DNA from 2 places in the Azospirillum terrae genome. Region 2 is predicted to be linked to the other one. Evidence: riboswitches for the same ligand, from Rfam matches in the RefSeq annotation. Region 2 holds a riboswitch; the other holds the start of a gene.

Region 1 (7,822 bases), on a different contig from region 2:
TGCGGAAGCCGAGCCAGACCGTGCCGTCGGCACGCGCGCTCATGCTGCGGACGTCCTTGCCGAGCAGGCCGCCCGGCGTGGTGGGCAAGACGGTGAGGATGCCGGGATTGGCGGGGTTGTGCACGTCGACGCCGCCGAGCGTGGACGCCCAGACCAGCCCGGAGCGGTCTTTGATGAGGCCGGTCACCGTGTTGTCGCTCAGGCTGGTGGGCGCCTGGGCATCGTGCCGGATGGCACGGACGGCGCCGGTGTGCGTGTCGAGCGCGCGAATGCCGCCGCCGAATTCGGCGGTCCACACGGTGCCGGGCACCGGCTCGACGATGCCGGTGATCCGGTTTCCCGTCGCAGCAACCGCGTCGACCGCGTGTGCGTCGTTCGTCGCCGCGTCCACGAATCCCAACTGTCCCTGGACGGTCCCGAACCAGATCCGGCCGGCCGCGTCCTCGTACAGGGCCGAGGCCCCGGCTCGCTTCAGGGACGGCGGCAGCGCCACCGCCTGGAACGCGTCCCGCCCGGCGTCGCGCCGCAGCAGCCCCTGTGGCGTTCCGAGCCACACCGTGCCCTTGCTGTCGGGCTGGACGGACAGGCCGCCCCCCGGCGGCAGCTCCTCATGGCGCCATCGCCCGGACACCGTGTCGAGGTGCGCGGCCCCCGCGGTCCCGACCGTCCAGATGCCGCCTTGGCCATCGCCCTTCATGCCAAGCATCCGGCCGCTTGCGCCTTCCGGCTCACGGTGGGTGACGAAGCTTTCGCGCTCGGGAACGTAGCGCGCGACCATGCCCGAGACGGTGCCGACCCACAGCCGCCCCTGTTCGTCCACCAGCAACTCGGAGACGATGTTCTCCGGCAGCGAGTCCGGGTCGCCGCTGCGGTGCACGAAGACCCGCATGCGCGACCCGTCCCAGCGTGCCAAGCCGCCGGGCGTGCCGATCCAGATGAAGCCGTCGCGGCCCTGTATCAGCGCCAGGGCAACCGGATAGGGCAGCCCCTGCGCCTGGGTTATGTGGCTGAACAGAGGCCCGGTCAGGCGGCTCCAGGGGGCTGGGTTTGCATCCTGCGCACCGGCCGGAGACACGGCGGCGGCTGCCAGCCACGCCATACAGAGAGCCAGCAGCAACCGGCGCGTAAGCCGCATCGAAAAAACCAAGCTGATGAGAGAGGCAAGGCGCTGATTTTGGAGCATCTCCGGCGCCATTGCAACGAAACCCCAGGGTGCCCCACGGCCGATGTGAACGGCTGTTCACGTGATTGAGCTTCCCCCGGAACAATGGACACGGGGTTATGCGGCCTGAAACTCGGCCTGCTCAGGGGTTCTATAACCAAGTGTGGATCGGCGCGCCATTGCGGCCAGCAAACATGAACATTATCAATAAACTGGCGTGCCGATCGGCGGGTTCTGTTGCAGCGTTTGCGGCGGGGCGGAGATCACGTGGAACCCTCAATCACCCGCCTACAGACTTTGCAACAGAACCCGCTGACGCAGCACCAGGACGCAGCCGGGGATGCCGGTGCCATAAAACAGCTGCGGCCCGACGCCGATCACCGCTTCCAGCAAATCCTCGTCAATGTTCCCGGCGCGGATGGCCTTTTCCTCGCCCCGGAACAGCACGCCGTGCGGCATGACGGTGGCGACCACGCCGTTGTCGCGGGTCACCGCCAGCATGTGCTGAAGGAACATCAGGTCGGCCTTCTTGGCGCCCAGCGGCACCTGACCGTAGCGGAAGCGCTCCGGGAACTTGGGTTCCCAGGCTGGGTTGCCGTCGGCCTTCCTATCCGTGTTGCCCCAGGGAAGCGAGAAGGGCGGGTTGGTGATGATCCGATCGAAATGCTTGCGTCGATGTCGGTGTCGGCCGCCGATAGGTTTCCCCGCGCGTCAGCACCGCCCAGACGATGCGCGCCGTCTTGTTGGCCAGGGCGACGACAGCGACGTTCACCGGCCGCCGCTCCAGCAGCGAGGCGAGCCAGGGCGAGTTGCTGCGCCACCAGCGCACCACCGCGCGCGCTCCATTGACCAGCATGCAGCGCAGATAGCCGTCGCCGGCCTTGGAGACCCCGCCCGGGCGTTCCTTGCCGCCGCTGGAATGTTGGCGCGGGACCAGACCGAGCCACGCTGCCAGGTGCCGGCCAGACGCAAACGCCTTCCCGTCGCCGATTGTCGCCACCAGCGCGGTGGCGGTGATCGGTCCGACACCAGGGATCGTCATCAGGCGCCGGCAGGCCTCGTTCTGCTTGGCCTGTTCCCGCAGGCGAGTGTCGAGGTCGGCAATCCGGCGCTCGGTGTCGCGGAGCTGATCGACCAGTACCTGGAGCAGAGCCCTGGCCATCTCCGGCAGCTGCTCCTCGCCGGAATCCGCCAGTCGCGCCGTCAGCTCCACAACCTTGCACACACCCTTGGGCGCGACGATGCCGAACTCCGCCAGATGTCCGCGCAGGGCGTTGATCAGTTGGGTCTTCTGGTGGACCAGCGTTCCCCGCGCGCGGTGAATGACCAAGGTGCTCTGCTGCTCCTCGGTTTTGACCGGCACGAAGCGCATGTTCGGGCGCTGCACGGCTTCACAGATCGCCTCGGCGTCGGCCTGATCGTTCTTGTGGCGCTTGACGTAGGGCTTCACATACTGCGGCGGCATCAGGCGGACGGTGTGGCCGAACCTGGCGATTTGCCGCGCCCAATGGTGCGCGGTGGCACACGCCTCCATGCCGACCACGCACGGCGGCAGGGTGGCGAAGAAGCCGAGCACCGCGTCTCGGTGCAGACGTTTGGTCACCACCACCTTTCCATGGGCGTCGACGCCATGAACCTGGAAGAGTGACTTTGCCAAGTCGAGGCCGATGGTCGTAGCATGCATCTGGGCGGTCTCCTTGCTGAAGGACGTCAACACCCTTCATGTGGCACGGCGATGCCGGAAACGGGGGCCGTCCATCCCATCAATCATCGACCCCGACCACCGTTGGCGGGACGAAGCGTGGACTGCCGTGGCGGCGCACCACCCGCAGCAGGGTGTCGTTGCCGATCGGCAGCATCAGGCGGCGGGCGAGCCGGGCCGCGGGGCGCCCGCCCAGGGCGAGGCCCAGATGATAGACGATGTGCTCGAGCCGGGCAGTCCGCCGTGCCCAGGGCGCCAGGACCTCCGGGGCAAAGCGTTCGGTGAAGATGCGCCGGCCGCACAGCACAGCGTCGCAGTGGAAGCGCCGGGCCAGGACCACCAGTTCGACCGGGTGGCCCGCGAGAGGAAGATCGGCAAGGTGTCGGCAATAGCGACTGTGCACCCGGCTTGAAGGGGTACCGCATCCCGGGCACCGGCTGCTCGAGCTTGCTGGCCGTACGGTGATCCGCGTCCAGGCGGCGTCATCGACGACCCGTTCCATGACGAAACCACGCGGCACCAGCGCCGCCGGTCGGAGTGTCTGGGGCATGGCGTTGATCCCTTTCAGGAAACCAACGCTTGCTGCCTCCCAGCATCACCAAAACTGCGTCAGAGCCAGCGTTGCACGCCGAAACACACACGCAGAACCGCTCCAGTGATACCGCTGCGGCAAGGTGTTGCAATATGAACACATGTTCATGCGTTGACGTCGGAGCACGCATCAGCTATTAGGCGCCCGTCATTGGGGAGTAGCCACCCTCCGTTCCGAGAGGGGCGCGCGTCAACAGACTTGGGCTTGCGGCCCATGGCGCACGCGGCGGCCGACCGGCCATCCAGCGAGACCGCTGACGCTGCATCCGTCCGGCCGGGCGGGGTGCCGCGTTGGTGTGTGTCCGCGTCCGGCCGCCCGCTTGAGGTCCCCATGCTCCTGACCATCGTCCTCTTGCTCGCCTCCGCAGCACTCATCTATGCCGCCTGCGAGACATTCGTGAACGGCATCGAATGGGTCGGCCGCAAGCTGGGCCTGAGCCAGACGGCCACCGGCACGGTGCTCGCTGCGCTGGGAACGGCGCTGCCGGAAAGCGTGGTGCCCCTGGTCGCGGTCGCCTTCGGCGACGGTGCCGCGCACAAGGACATCGGCGTCGGCGCCGCCCTGGGTGGCCCGCTGGCGCTCAGCACGCTGGCCTACGCGGTGGTAGGGATGTCGCTGCTCGCCAACCGCCGCCGGATCGGGCGCGCCAACACGCTGGTGCAGGTGGACGGGCTCCGGCTGAGCCGCGACCAGATGTGGTTCCTCGGCATCTTCATCGTGAAGATCGCGCTCGGCGCCATCGTCTTCGCCGTCAAGCCGTGGCTCGGCATTGCCTTCCTGGCGACCTACGCCGTGTACATCTGGAAGGAGGTGCGTTGCGAGGACGGAGACGGTGAAGAGGGCGAACTGGAGCCTCTGAGGATTCGTCCCTCCGAGGCGGATCCCGCCCTGGGTTGGGCCCTGGCGCAGACCGGTGTTGCGCTGCTGGTGATCTTCGCGGCCTCCCAGCTGTTCGTCGGGCAGATCGGCGACCTTGCCCCGGCGCTCGGGTTGCCGCCGCAGGTCACGGCTCTGCTGCTCAGCCCGTTGGCGACGGAACTGCCGGAGACGATGAACGCCATCATCTGGGTCCGTCAGGGCAAGGAGCGGCTGGCGCTGGCCAACATCTCCGGGGCGATGATGATCCAGGCCACCGTGCCGACCGCCTTCGGCCTGTTCTTCACGCCCTGGCTGCTGGACACCCCGCTCTTCCTGGCGGCGGGCTTCACAGCCGTAGCCGTGGCGTCGCTGATGCTGGCATTCCGTTCCGGGCTGGTCAGCGGCGGGAAGTTGACCCAGGTCGGCTGGCTGTATCTGGTGTTCGCCGGAATACTGGCCGCCGCGCGATAGCCGTGAAACTCAGTGCAAGCGTGCGGTCGGATCACGTCGTGGTGCTGACCGTCCATGTGGCGCTCCTGACGCCAGCGCTGCGCTCGAGAGCGGACACGGCGTCGTCGAGTTCCTTCGGGTCGGCCGTCGTCGGCACCAGCGTGGCGGCCAACTCCACCTGCTCCTCGGTCTCGGAAACCACATCGATCTCGCGAATCGGGTAGTCGGCGCGCTCAAGAACGTCGGAGAGCGCGTCGCGCACACCGGATACATCCTCCGGGGCACTGATGACGTGGACGCGGTAAAGGGCCTCGGTCACCTTCTCGTCGATCGGCAGGCGGTTGATGTAGTTGACCACCGGCCGGAGCAGCGTGTTGCCCGCCAGCACGAAGCCGGTGAGCATGACGGCTTCCAGGAGCAGCCCGCATCCGGAGCAGGCGCCGACCGCGGCCGAACACCAGAGGGTGGCCGCCGTGTTGAGGCCGCGGACGTTGGTGCCCTCCTTCATGATCACACCGGCGCCCAGAAAGCCGATGCCGGACACCACGTAGGCGACAATCCTTGTGCCGCCCTCAGCGCCGAGCAGCCGCATGCCGATGTCGGCGAAAGCGGCGGCGCCGACGGCGACGAGAACGTTGGTGCGCAGACCGGCCGTGCGCTGGCGATACTGCCGCTCGAAGCCGATCAGGGTGCCGAGGACGAAGGCGGTGGCGAAGGCGACGAAGGTGTTGGCGGTGGCCTCAAGGGTCAATGCGGTCATCGGGTCTGTCGCAGTCCGTCGTGGAAATCGGTTCGGTGCACCGGAAGGTCCTCATCGGGGGCGCCGTCAGGCGAGCCAGTGGTGGACGATTCGCAAGGCGAGGCAACGATGCCTCGACGGCCCCGTGCAGCGGAACACCGGCAAGCCGGAGGCCCGCGTGGCCGAGGAGCTTAGCCAGCGCGCCGAACCGGCGAAGCCACGGTTCACCGACCCAGCCCTGTTCCGCAAGATGCGTTGCGAGGCGACGCAGCCGCCGCGCCGACGCCAAGAACAAGCGGGCAACGGAAAGACGAGGGTTCATGGCAATACCGACCGGAGCGGACACGACACGGCACCCGGGAGCGCGATGGAGGCGGCCGGGATGCACCGTGCCGCCATCGTCCGCTCCCGCCGCCTACTCGGCCTCCTCGATGCAGAACGACTCCGTCTCGCCGTCGTAGGTGAACAACTCGGCGTAGCGTGCCCAACTGGTCACCGCCTTCAACGACTCTTCGGTGTAGTCTTCGCTCATGAACTCTTCCAGTTCACGGGCGAACTGCGCGTAGGGGGCGCGGTGGTCAGGACGCTCAGACAGGGTCGCGTGGATGTGCGCGGCGAGCGGCACGAAGTTGACCAAGTGTTCGGCGAACAGCTTCTTGCGGTCCTCCAGCCCGGCCTCGGCGAACAGGTGACCGGGCTCGGTCAGCCGGATGTCGCCCTCCGCCACTTCGGCGAAGCCGAGCATCTGGAGCGTCTCGGCGATCGGGAACAGGTCGTCGATCTCGTGCTGAAGCGTCGCCGCCAAATGCGGCATGTCCGCCTTGCCGTGGTACGCCGGGGAGGCCAACGTCTCCAGGAGACCGGACAGCAGGTTGGTCGAGACGTGCTGGAGCGGCTCCGCGTAGACCGGGCGCAGGCGCGCAGCAGGCGCCTCCGGCGCGGCTAGCGGCTTGCGCGCGGTCATCCGCCCGTAAATGTCGTCCACCAGGTCGCGGAACTCCTGGGCCAAGCGGTTGCGCGGGTGGGGGATGTCCACGCGGATCTCCGCCGCCACCCGGCCGGGGTTGGAGGAGAACACCAGGATGCGGTCGCACATCAGCACCGCCTCCTCGATGTTGTGCGTCACCATCAAGATCGACCGGATCGGCAGCTTGCGCTCCATCCAGAGGTCGAGCAGGTCGGTGCGCAGGGTCTCCGCCGTCAGCACGTCGAGTGCCGAGAACGGTTCGTCCATCAGCAGGATCTCGGGCTGCACCACCAGCGCGCGGGCGAAGCCGACGCGCTGGCGCATGCCGCCCGACAGTTCCTTCGGGTAGGCACTCTCGAAACCGGACAGGCCGATCAGGTCGATGGCCTGCTCGGCGCGCTCCGCCGCCTCCTTCTTCGGCACGCCCAACGCCTTCAGCCCGGCCAGCACGTTCTCCTCGACGGTCAGCCAGGGGAACAGGGCGAAGGTCTGGAACACCATCGCGACACCATCGGTCGGCCCGACGACCGGCTCGTCATGGTGCAGGACATGCCCGGCGGTCGGTCGCGCCAGTCCGGCGACAATGCGCAGCAACGTGGACTTGCCCGAGCCGGAGCGGCCGAGCAGCCCGACGATCTCACCGTCGCGCAGCGTCAGGTCGACATCGTCGAGCACGACATACTCCTGGCCGGACGGCTTCGGGTACGCCTGACGGACGCTGCGCAGTTCGAAGAGGGTCTTGGTCAAGGTTTGCAGCATGGCAGAAACCTCCATCAGGCAAGGCGCAGGCGGCGCTCGGCGTAGCCGTACAGCCGACGCCAGAGCAAGCGGTTGAAGAGGATGACGAACATCGACATCACGGCGATGCCGAGCACGATGCGCGGGTAGTCCCCGGCGGCGGTAGCCTGAGCGATGTAGCTGCCCAGGCCGTGCGCGGTGACCTGGGTGTCGCCCCAACTCACCGCCTCGGCGACGATGCTGGCGTTCCACGAGCCACCCGACGCGGTCACCGCGCCGGTCACGTAATAGGGGAAGACGCCGGGCAGCATGACGTCACGCCACCACTGCCAGCCGCGAATCCGGAAGGTGGCCGCCGCCTCTTTCAGGTCGTTGGGGAACGCGGTGGCCCCGGCGACGACGTTGAACAGGATGTACCACTGCGTGCCAAGGATCATCAGCGGGCTGAGCCAGACGTCCGGATTGAGGCCGAAGTGCACGATGGTGACGACGGCGACCGGGAACAGCAGGTTGGCCGGGAACGCCGCCAGGAACTGCGCCACCGGCTGGACCTTCTCGGCCAGCCGCGGCCGCAGCCCGATCAGCACGCCGAGCGGCACCCACACCAGGGTGGC
Region 2 (7,822 bases):
CGAGGTTGTGGGAGACCTTCACGTCGGAGCTGCCGTTGATCCAGATGCCGTCGCTGCCGTGGTCCACCGACCCGGCGTATTCGACCTTGTTGTTCGACACGTCGGCGAAGTTGGACCCCATCTTGACGAACACCGCTTCCAGCCCGGTGTGGTCGAAGCTGTTGCCGGTCACCTTGGCGTTGGGGCTGGTCTGCACGGTGATGCCGTAGCCGGTGTTCTTCACGACGTTGTTGGTGAAGGTCAGGCCATCGGCGCCCTGGGCGTAGACGCCGTGGCCGTTCGGGCCGCCGTCCGCCAGGGTCAGGCCGTCGATGGTGACGTTCTTCGCCCCGCCCATGCCGAACAGCACGTTCAACTGCGAGGCCACGATCTTGTGGCCGACCGGCGTGCCGCCTTCGGGGCGGAACAGGATCTGGTTGGAGCCCGCGTCGTAGAACCACTCCTTGTTGGCGTCGAGCTGGTCCTTGGAATTGTACAGGTAATAGCGGCTGCCCTCGCCGAAGCCGTCCCAGGTGCCCTGCGCCAGCGTGATGACGTTCTTGGTGAAGTCGATGCTCTTCACCGGGACCAGCACATCGTCGTAGCCGTGCTGGCCGAAGGCGCTGACCATCAGGCCGCTGGCGCTGGTGGTGGTCGGGATGTCGCCGGGCTTGAAGGTGATCTGCGTCGTCGGATCGGTGCCCGTGGCGCTCTTGGAGGCGATCAGCCAGCCGCCGTCGATGGGGTGCGTCGGGTCGGCGTTGGGGGTGCGGGCGACGGTCTGCCGCTCGCCGTCCATGGACAGGTCGAGCACCGGCTTGGCGCCAGCCGGCAACTGCGCGCTCCACAAGCCGTTGCCGCGCGACACCCAGGTGTCGACCAGCGTGCCGCCGTGAAACACCGGCTTCTCAGCACCGTAGGCGGAGAAGCGGACGCCGGAGTCCTGGCTGTCCAGCCAGATCTGGTCCTTCATGTAATAGTCGCCACCACGCACGTAGGTGACGTCGGTGGTGCTGTTGCGCATCGCCTGCTGCGCCGCCTGGAGCGTGGCGAACGGGCCGTCGGTGCCGTCGGCGTTGGGCGCCGCCAGCTTGCCGGACCAACTGTCCTTACCGTTGGTCGCGACATAGAAGGCTGGGCCGGTGGGCGGCGTGGTGGTTGGGGGGGTTGTCGTGGCGGGGAAGTCGCCGGCCGGCGCGTTCACCACCAGCGTGCCGTTCCACCACATGCCTGATTGGCCGGCGACCACGTCCTTGCCGTCCAGCGCGCCCTTGTCGTAGGTGACCGCCGGGTCGGTCGGCGCGTAGCCGTGACCGTTCACGGTGATCTTGTTGACGACCAGGCTGCGATCCTGGCCGTTGATATACGCGTCGTTGTCGTATTGCACCTGCACCTTGTGGCCGACGCCGGTGGCGGCGTCGCTGGTGAAGGCGAAGTCCTTCGCCGTGGTGGCCGCCGTGCCCTCGCCGATTTTCATGCCGTCCACCAGCACGTTGAAGTGCGCGTTGACGCCCGCCGCCGGATTGCCCAGCGCGTTGACGGTGATGGTCGAGGCACCGGTGGTCGGGGTGGGAGTCGGCGCCGGCGTGCCGGCGGACGGGAAATAGGACTTGTCGGCGGCGACCACCAGCGTGCCGTTCCACCACAGGCCGGACTGGCCGGCGACGACGTCCTTGCCGTCCAGCGCGCCCTTATCGTAGGTGACGATGGGGTCGGTGGGGGCCACCGCCTTGCCGTTGATGGTCACTGCGTTGACCAGCAGGCTGCGGTCCTGTCCGTTGATGTAGGCGTCGTTGTCGTACTGGACCTGCACCTTGTGCGCGGCGTCCAGCGCCACGGCCGAGGTGAAGGCGAAGTCCTTGGCGGTGGTCGTGGTCATGCCCTCGCCGATCTTCTGGCCGTCGATCAGCAGGTTGAAGTGCGCGCCGACACCGCCCGCCGGGGTGCCCGAAGCGTTCACCACGATGGTCGAGGAGCCGGCGGTGGGTGTCGGTGTGGTGGCGGCGGTAGCGGGGTAATAGGCCGCGGGCGTGCTGAAGTTCAGCGCGCCCTGCCACCACATGCCCTCCTGGCCGGCGACGGTGTCCTGGCCGTCCAGGGCGTAGCGGTCGTACACGGCCTGTGTCGGGCTCAGCGTGTTGCCGTTCACCACCACCGACTTGATGCCGAGGTTGCGGTCCTCACCGTTGATGGAGGCGTCGTTGTCGTAATAGACCTGCACGGTGTGGGCCTGACCGGCGGCCACCGGAGCGGTGAAACTGTAGGCGGCCGGGTTGGCGGCACTCACCGTGGCCTGGCCGGCGCCCACGCCGTCGATCAGCAGGCGGAAGTGCGGCCAGACACCGCCGGCGGGCATTCCATAGGCGTTCACGACGATCCTGGCGTCGACGAGGCCGGTGGTGGTGGTTGCCATCGGTCCGTTCCTTTGTGGTTTTCAACGCCCGCGAGAATGGGCGAAGGAATCGGACATTTGTGCGAGATCGCCGCTGCCTCTGTGACCTATGCGGGGCAAACCGGGGCCTCGGAGGGATTGACCGGAGGCGCCGCCCGACACACTTGCCCTTCATGACGGCGCATACCCCGGACGACTCGCTGTGGCGCTTCTCACTGGCCGTCTACGGCCGGCCGGGGGTGGATGCCGTGTGCCTGGACCTTCAGGACCGGCTGGGCGCCGACGTGAACCTGCTGCTGTTCGCCCTATGGGTGGGGGCGGTCTGCGGTGTTCGCCTGTCCGCCGCCGAGCTGGAGCGGCTGTCCGCCGACGCCGCGGCGTGGCAGCGGAACGTGGTGGCGCCGTTGCGTGGCGTGCGCCGGCACCTCAAAGGGATGGCGGGCGCCGAGGCGTTCCGGCAGACGGTCAAGGACGCCGAACTGGAGTCCGAACGCCTGGAGCAGGTGCGGCTCTGCCGGATGTCCGGCCTGCGGCCGGGCTCAGCCGACTGGGCCGCGGCGGAGGCGAACCTTCGCATGCTGACGGAGGACGACACGGCGGTGGCACTCCTGCTGGACGCCGCGCGGCATCCTTCCGCAGGGGATGATTGAACAGCTGTTCATATAGATTGACCGGGGCGGCGGGGCGTTTTACCCTCCAGCCGATCATTGGGGAGTAGCCACCCTCCTGGAGAGGGGCGCGCGCCAACAGACTCGGGGTTTTCCCCGTGGTGCGTGCGGCAGACCGGACCCTGTCCGGCAGCTCGGCGAGACCGATGGCGTGACCGCCACCCGAAGGCCAACCGGGTGCGGGTGCGCTGTCGTGTATCGCTTGGCCCCGGAGATTCCCATTGGTCGGTGTGACCTCCCTCGCTCTTGCTGTCAGCCTGTCCATGGACAGCTTCGCCGCCGCCCTCGGCTGCGGCGCCGTTCATAAGCGCCCCTGTGTTCCGGAGGCGCTGCGCGTCGGCATCACCTTCGGCGTCTGCCAACTGTCCATGGCGCTGCTCGGCTGGGCGCTGGGCATGTCCTTCGCCGGGTTCGTCCAGGCCATCGATCATTGGATCGCCTTCGGCCTGCTGCTGCTCATCGGCGGCTCGATGATCCGCAACGCGCTGGGCGGCGAGGCCGACGACGATGCGGCGGCCAAGCGGTCGGGCTGGCTCGCGCTGCTCACCATGGCGGTCGCCACCAGCATCGACGCCAGCGCCGTCGGCGTCGGGCTGGCGATGGCCGACGTGGACATCGCCGCCACGGCGACGCTGGTCGGGTTCGTCACCTTCCTGATGGGCTTCGGCGGCGTGCTGCTGGGGCGGGCCGCCGGGCCGCTGCTCGGCCGCCGCGCGGAATTGCTGGGCGGCCTTGGCCTTATCGCCATCGGCGCCAAGATCCTCGTCGAACACACTCTTCTCTGAGCCGGGGCCGTCGCATGCACACCCACTCGCTGGACCATTGGAAGCACGACCACGCCTTCGGCCTGGACGAGCCGACCGCCGCCGAGCGGCGCACGCTGATCGTCGTCGCGGTGACCGCCGTCACCATGGTGGTGGAGGTCGCGGCCGGGCTGTGGACCGGCTCCATGGCGCTGCTCGCCGATGGCGTGCACATGGCGTCGCATGTGCTGGCGCTGAGCATCGCGGCGTTCGCCTACATCTACGCCCGCCGCCACGCCCGTGACGCGCGCTACAGCTTCGGCACCGGCAAGGTCAACGCGCTGGGCGGCTTCACCGGCGCGCTGCTGCTGGTCGTGGTGGCCCTTGGCATGGCGTGGGAAAGCGCGGTCCGCCTCGTGGATCCCGGCGCCATCGCCTATGACATGGCCATCCTCGTCGCCGTCGTCGGCCTTGTGGTGAACGCCGTCTGCGTCGTCATCCTGGGCGGCCACGGGCATGGCCATCATCATGAGCACGGGCACGAGGATCACCACGACCCTCACGAGCACCATGAGCATCACGGCCATGGGCACGAGGACCACACGCTGCGCTCGGCCTATCTGCACGTCCTGACCGACGCGCTGACGTCGGTGCTCGCCATCGTGGCGCTGCTGGGCGCCAAATACTTGGGAGCGTCCTGGCTCGATCCGGTGATGGGCCTGGTGGGCGCCGTGCTGGTGGGGAACTGGTCGCGCGGCCTGCTGGGCAAGACCGCACAGGTGCTGCTCGACCGGCAGGCGCCGGATGCCGTGAGCGACGGCATCCGTGCGGCGTTGGAGCGCGGGGACGACCGCATCGCCGACCTGCACGTCTGGTCCATCGGGCCGGGCGCCTACGCCGCGGTGATCAGCCTCGTAACCCACGCCCCGCTGCCGCCAGAGGACTACCGCGCCCGGATTCCGGCGGAGCTGGCGATCCGCCACCTCAGCATCGAAGTCCACCGCTGCTGCCCCTGATCACTGGACAAGACCCACTGGACAAGACCCGCCGGGCGAAACGCCCGGCGGCCGGAAGCGGTCAAGCGCAGCGGTACGTCAGGGACTGCGTTCGGAGTTTCAGTTCACCCTCGAGATAGCTTTGGAATCCGGGGGAGCAGATGAGCTTGGCGATCTCGTCCTTATCCAGGATGGGAATGAAGGGGTTGTTGGACAGCTCCTCGAACGCCGCTCTGGCCAGAAGCCAAAGGTCAGGCGGAAGTGCCTTGATGTACCGGCTCAGGGCATACTCTTCCTCTTGCGCCATGAGGGCGCCCTCCCGCTCGCGATTGTTGAAGCCAATGACGATCAGACGAGAATTGCGCAAAGGGGCGCCCTCGTAAATAGGGACTTAGTTAACAAGGTGGTAAATCTGCACGCTGTTGTTGCTCCGCCACATTACACTTTGTGGCTAGATAGTACGGAGAAGGCGTCGCTTGCCGCGGACTGCCTTTCGTCAGGTACTCCGCGTCTGTGAGTTCACCTCCACACCGGCGTTGCGATCAGAGCGCCTCGGTCTCGCCGGCCGGCATCGTGCGGGAACGCGCCAGGATGTAAAGCCGCAGCGCTTCGGCCTCGGCCGTCCACAGCGCCGCTTCCTTGGCGTGGACGATGCTCTGCTGCCGGCCTTTCAGGACGTCGGGCGAGGACTCGACGATCGCCTTGCGCTCGGCCTGGGGCATCTTCTCGTTGGCGGCGACCAAGCGTTCGTAATGCACGGCCTCGCGGTGGTTGTTGGTGGCGTCCTGGTAATCGGCCCGCGCCCGTGCCAGCGCGGCGTTGCGCCGGGCCACCTGCAAACGCACGACCAACGCTTCGATGCTGGCACCGGACAGGTCCGCCTCGGCCAGGGCGTCCGAACTGGCGTCCGCGCCGGCCGGGGTCTTCGTCTCGTCGTCCATGATGAAATCCCCTGTTTTCTGCCGAGTGGCGCCTCTCGTCTCTGTTCATCACCGCGAACTAATTAAAAAATCGTCTTAAAGGTCAAAAACTAGGTCGCATTGACACCTTTTGACCCACTGTCCTACAAACTACGTCGAAAGGCGTAAGGTAAATACGCCGGTATGCATAATACTCCAGTATGCAATTCTGTTGAGGTCTAAGCAATGGCGCCTGTGGACGTGGAGATAAGCGAGGTCGGTCCACGCGACGGCCTGCAAGGACTGAAGCCGTTCGTGCCGACCGCCACCAAGAACGCGTGGATCACTGCCGAAGCGGCGGCCGGCGTGCGGGAGATCGAGGTGTGCTCCTTCGTCCCGGCGAGCGTGGTGCCGCAGTTCACCGATGCCGCGGAGGTCGTGGTGCACGCTCTGGCCGTGCCCGGCCTGACCGTGGCGGCGCTGGTCCCCAACCTGCGGGGCGCCGAGAACGCGGTGGCCACCGGCGTCCATAAGATCACCTTCACCTTGTCGGCCAGTGTCAGCCACAGCCTCGCCAACGTGCGGCGCACGCCCGACGACCAGTTGGCCGAGTTCGCGCGCATCGTCGCCTTCTGCCGCACGCTGTCGGCGGAGCGCCGGCCGTTCCTGTCCGCCGGCCTGTCCACGGTGTTCGGCTGCGTGTACGAGGGCGCTGTGGACGAGCGCGCGGTGTGCCGTCTGGCGTCGGCGCTGGCCGAGGCCGGCGCCGACGACGTCAGCCTCGCCGACACCACCGGCGCCGCCCACCCCGCCCAGGTCCGCCGCGTCGTCGCGGCGGTGCGCGCGGAGATCGGCGACACGCTGACCGCGCTGCACCTGCACGACACCCGCGGCCTGGGACTCGCCAACGTGCTGGCCGGGCTGGATTCCGGCATCCGCGCCTTCGACGCGGCGCTGGGCGGCCTGGGCGGCTGCCCGTTCGCGCCGGGGGCGCTCGGCAACATCGTCACCGAGGACCTCGTCTACATGCTGGAGGCCATGGGCCTGCGGACCGGCATCGACCTCGACCGGCTCATCGAGGCGCGGCGCCTCATCGAGGCGGCGCTTCCCGGCGAGCGCTTCGTCGGCCACCTCCACCACGCTCGCGTGCCGAAGGGCTTCCGCCCGGCGTCGGCATCCGCCCTCTGACCCTTTCGGACATCCCGGTCATGCACAGTCCCGCTTCCGACACCTCCGACGTACCTTTAGCGAATACCGCTCCCGGACCGCTGGCCGGCATCCGCGTGCTGGAGCTGGACCACATGGTGATGGGGCCGACCTGCGGCCTCGTCCTAGCCGATCTGGGCGCCGACGTGATCAAGGTCGAGCCGCTGCCCGGCGGCGACAAGACGCGCAGGCTGACCGGCTCGGGCGCCGGATTCTTCTCCACCTACAACCGCAACAAGCGCTCCATCACCGTCGATCTGACCGCGCCGGAGGGCACCGCGGTGGTGCGCCGCCTCGCCGAGAGTTCGGACGTGCTGGTCGAAAACCTGCGGCAGGGCTCGATGGAGAAGATGGGGCTGGGCTGGGAGGCGCTGTCGGCGCTCAACCCGCGGCTCGTCTACTGCTCGATGAAGGGCTTCCTGCCCGGCCCGTACGAGAACCGCACGGCGCTGGACGAGGTGGTGCAGATGATGGGCGGCCTCGCCTACATGACCGGCCCGCCGGGCCGGCCGCTGCGGGCCGGCGCCTCGGTCAACGACGTCATGGGCGGCATGTTCGCCGCCATCGCCATCCTGGCGGCGCTGCGCCAGCGCGACCGGGACGGCCGCGGCCAGCTGGTGCGCGCCGGCCTGTTCGAGAACAACGCCTTCCTCATGGGCCAGCACATGGCCCAGTTCGCCGTGAGCGGCACGCCTCCGGCGCCAATGCCGGCGCGGCTGGCCGCCTGGGCGGTCTACGACGTCTTCGCCACGCGGGACGGCGATCCGGTGTTCCTCGGCGTGGTGACGGACACGCAGTGGCGGGTCTTCTGCGAGCATTTCGGCCTGACCGAGCTGCTGGCCGACCCCGCGCTGGCCACCAACCCGCAGCGCGTCGCCGCCCGCGACCGCATCATCCCGGCGGTCGCCGCCCTGTGCGCCTCGCGCGGCAAGGCCGAGCT

Evidence for each region. A riboswitch is a leader RNA that binds a small molecule or an ion and turns the genes downstream of it on or off. The one in region 2 is predicted to bind manganese.
Region 1: another riboswitch for manganese. It lies ahead of ACSVDD_RS28100 (sodium:calcium antiporter); the one in region 2 lies ahead of ACSVDD_RS26160 (manganese efflux pump MntP).

What each region holds. Positions count from the first base shown of each region.
Region 1 is NZ_JBPXMR010000021.1:7,146-14,967, reverse strand. It holds gene ACSVDD_RS28120 (hybrid sensor histidine kinase/response regulator) at 1-1,135, opposite strand, end outside; gene ACSVDD_RS28115 (HsdM family class I SAM-dependent methyltransferase) at 1,451-1,813, opposite strand; gene ACSVDD_RS28110 (IS110 family RNA-guided transposase) at 1,770-2,846, opposite strand; gene ACSVDD_RS28105 (transposase family protein) at 2,926-3,414, opposite strand; yybP-ykoY riboswitch at 3,584-3,773, shown strand; gene ACSVDD_RS28100 (sodium:calcium antiporter) at 3,787-4,785, shown strand; gene ACSVDD_RS28095 (MgtC/SapB family protein) at 4,817-5,524, opposite strand; gene ACSVDD_RS28090 (ABC transporter ATP-binding protein) at 5,919-7,229, opposite strand; gene ACSVDD_RS28085 (ABC transporter permease) at 7,244-7,822, opposite strand, start outside.
Region 2 is NZ_JBPXMR010000016.1:29,540-37,361, reverse strand. It holds gene ACSVDD_RS26170 (carbohydrate-binding domain-containing protein) at 1-2,392, opposite strand, end outside; gene ACSVDD_RS26165 (TIGR02444 family protein) at 2,545-3,021, shown strand; yybP-ykoY riboswitch at 3,069-3,175, shown strand; gene ACSVDD_RS26160 (manganese efflux pump MntP) at 3,261-3,824, shown strand; gene dmeF (CDF family Co(II)/Ni(II) efflux transporter DmeF) at 3,839-4,798, shown strand; gene ACSVDD_RS26150 (hypothetical protein) at 4,860-5,144, opposite strand; gene ACSVDD_RS26145 (hypothetical protein) at 5,320-5,718, opposite strand; gene ACSVDD_RS26140 (hydroxymethylglutaryl-CoA lyase) at 5,923-6,864, shown strand; gene ACSVDD_RS26135 (CaiB/BaiF CoA transferase family protein) at 6,885-7,822, shown strand, end outside.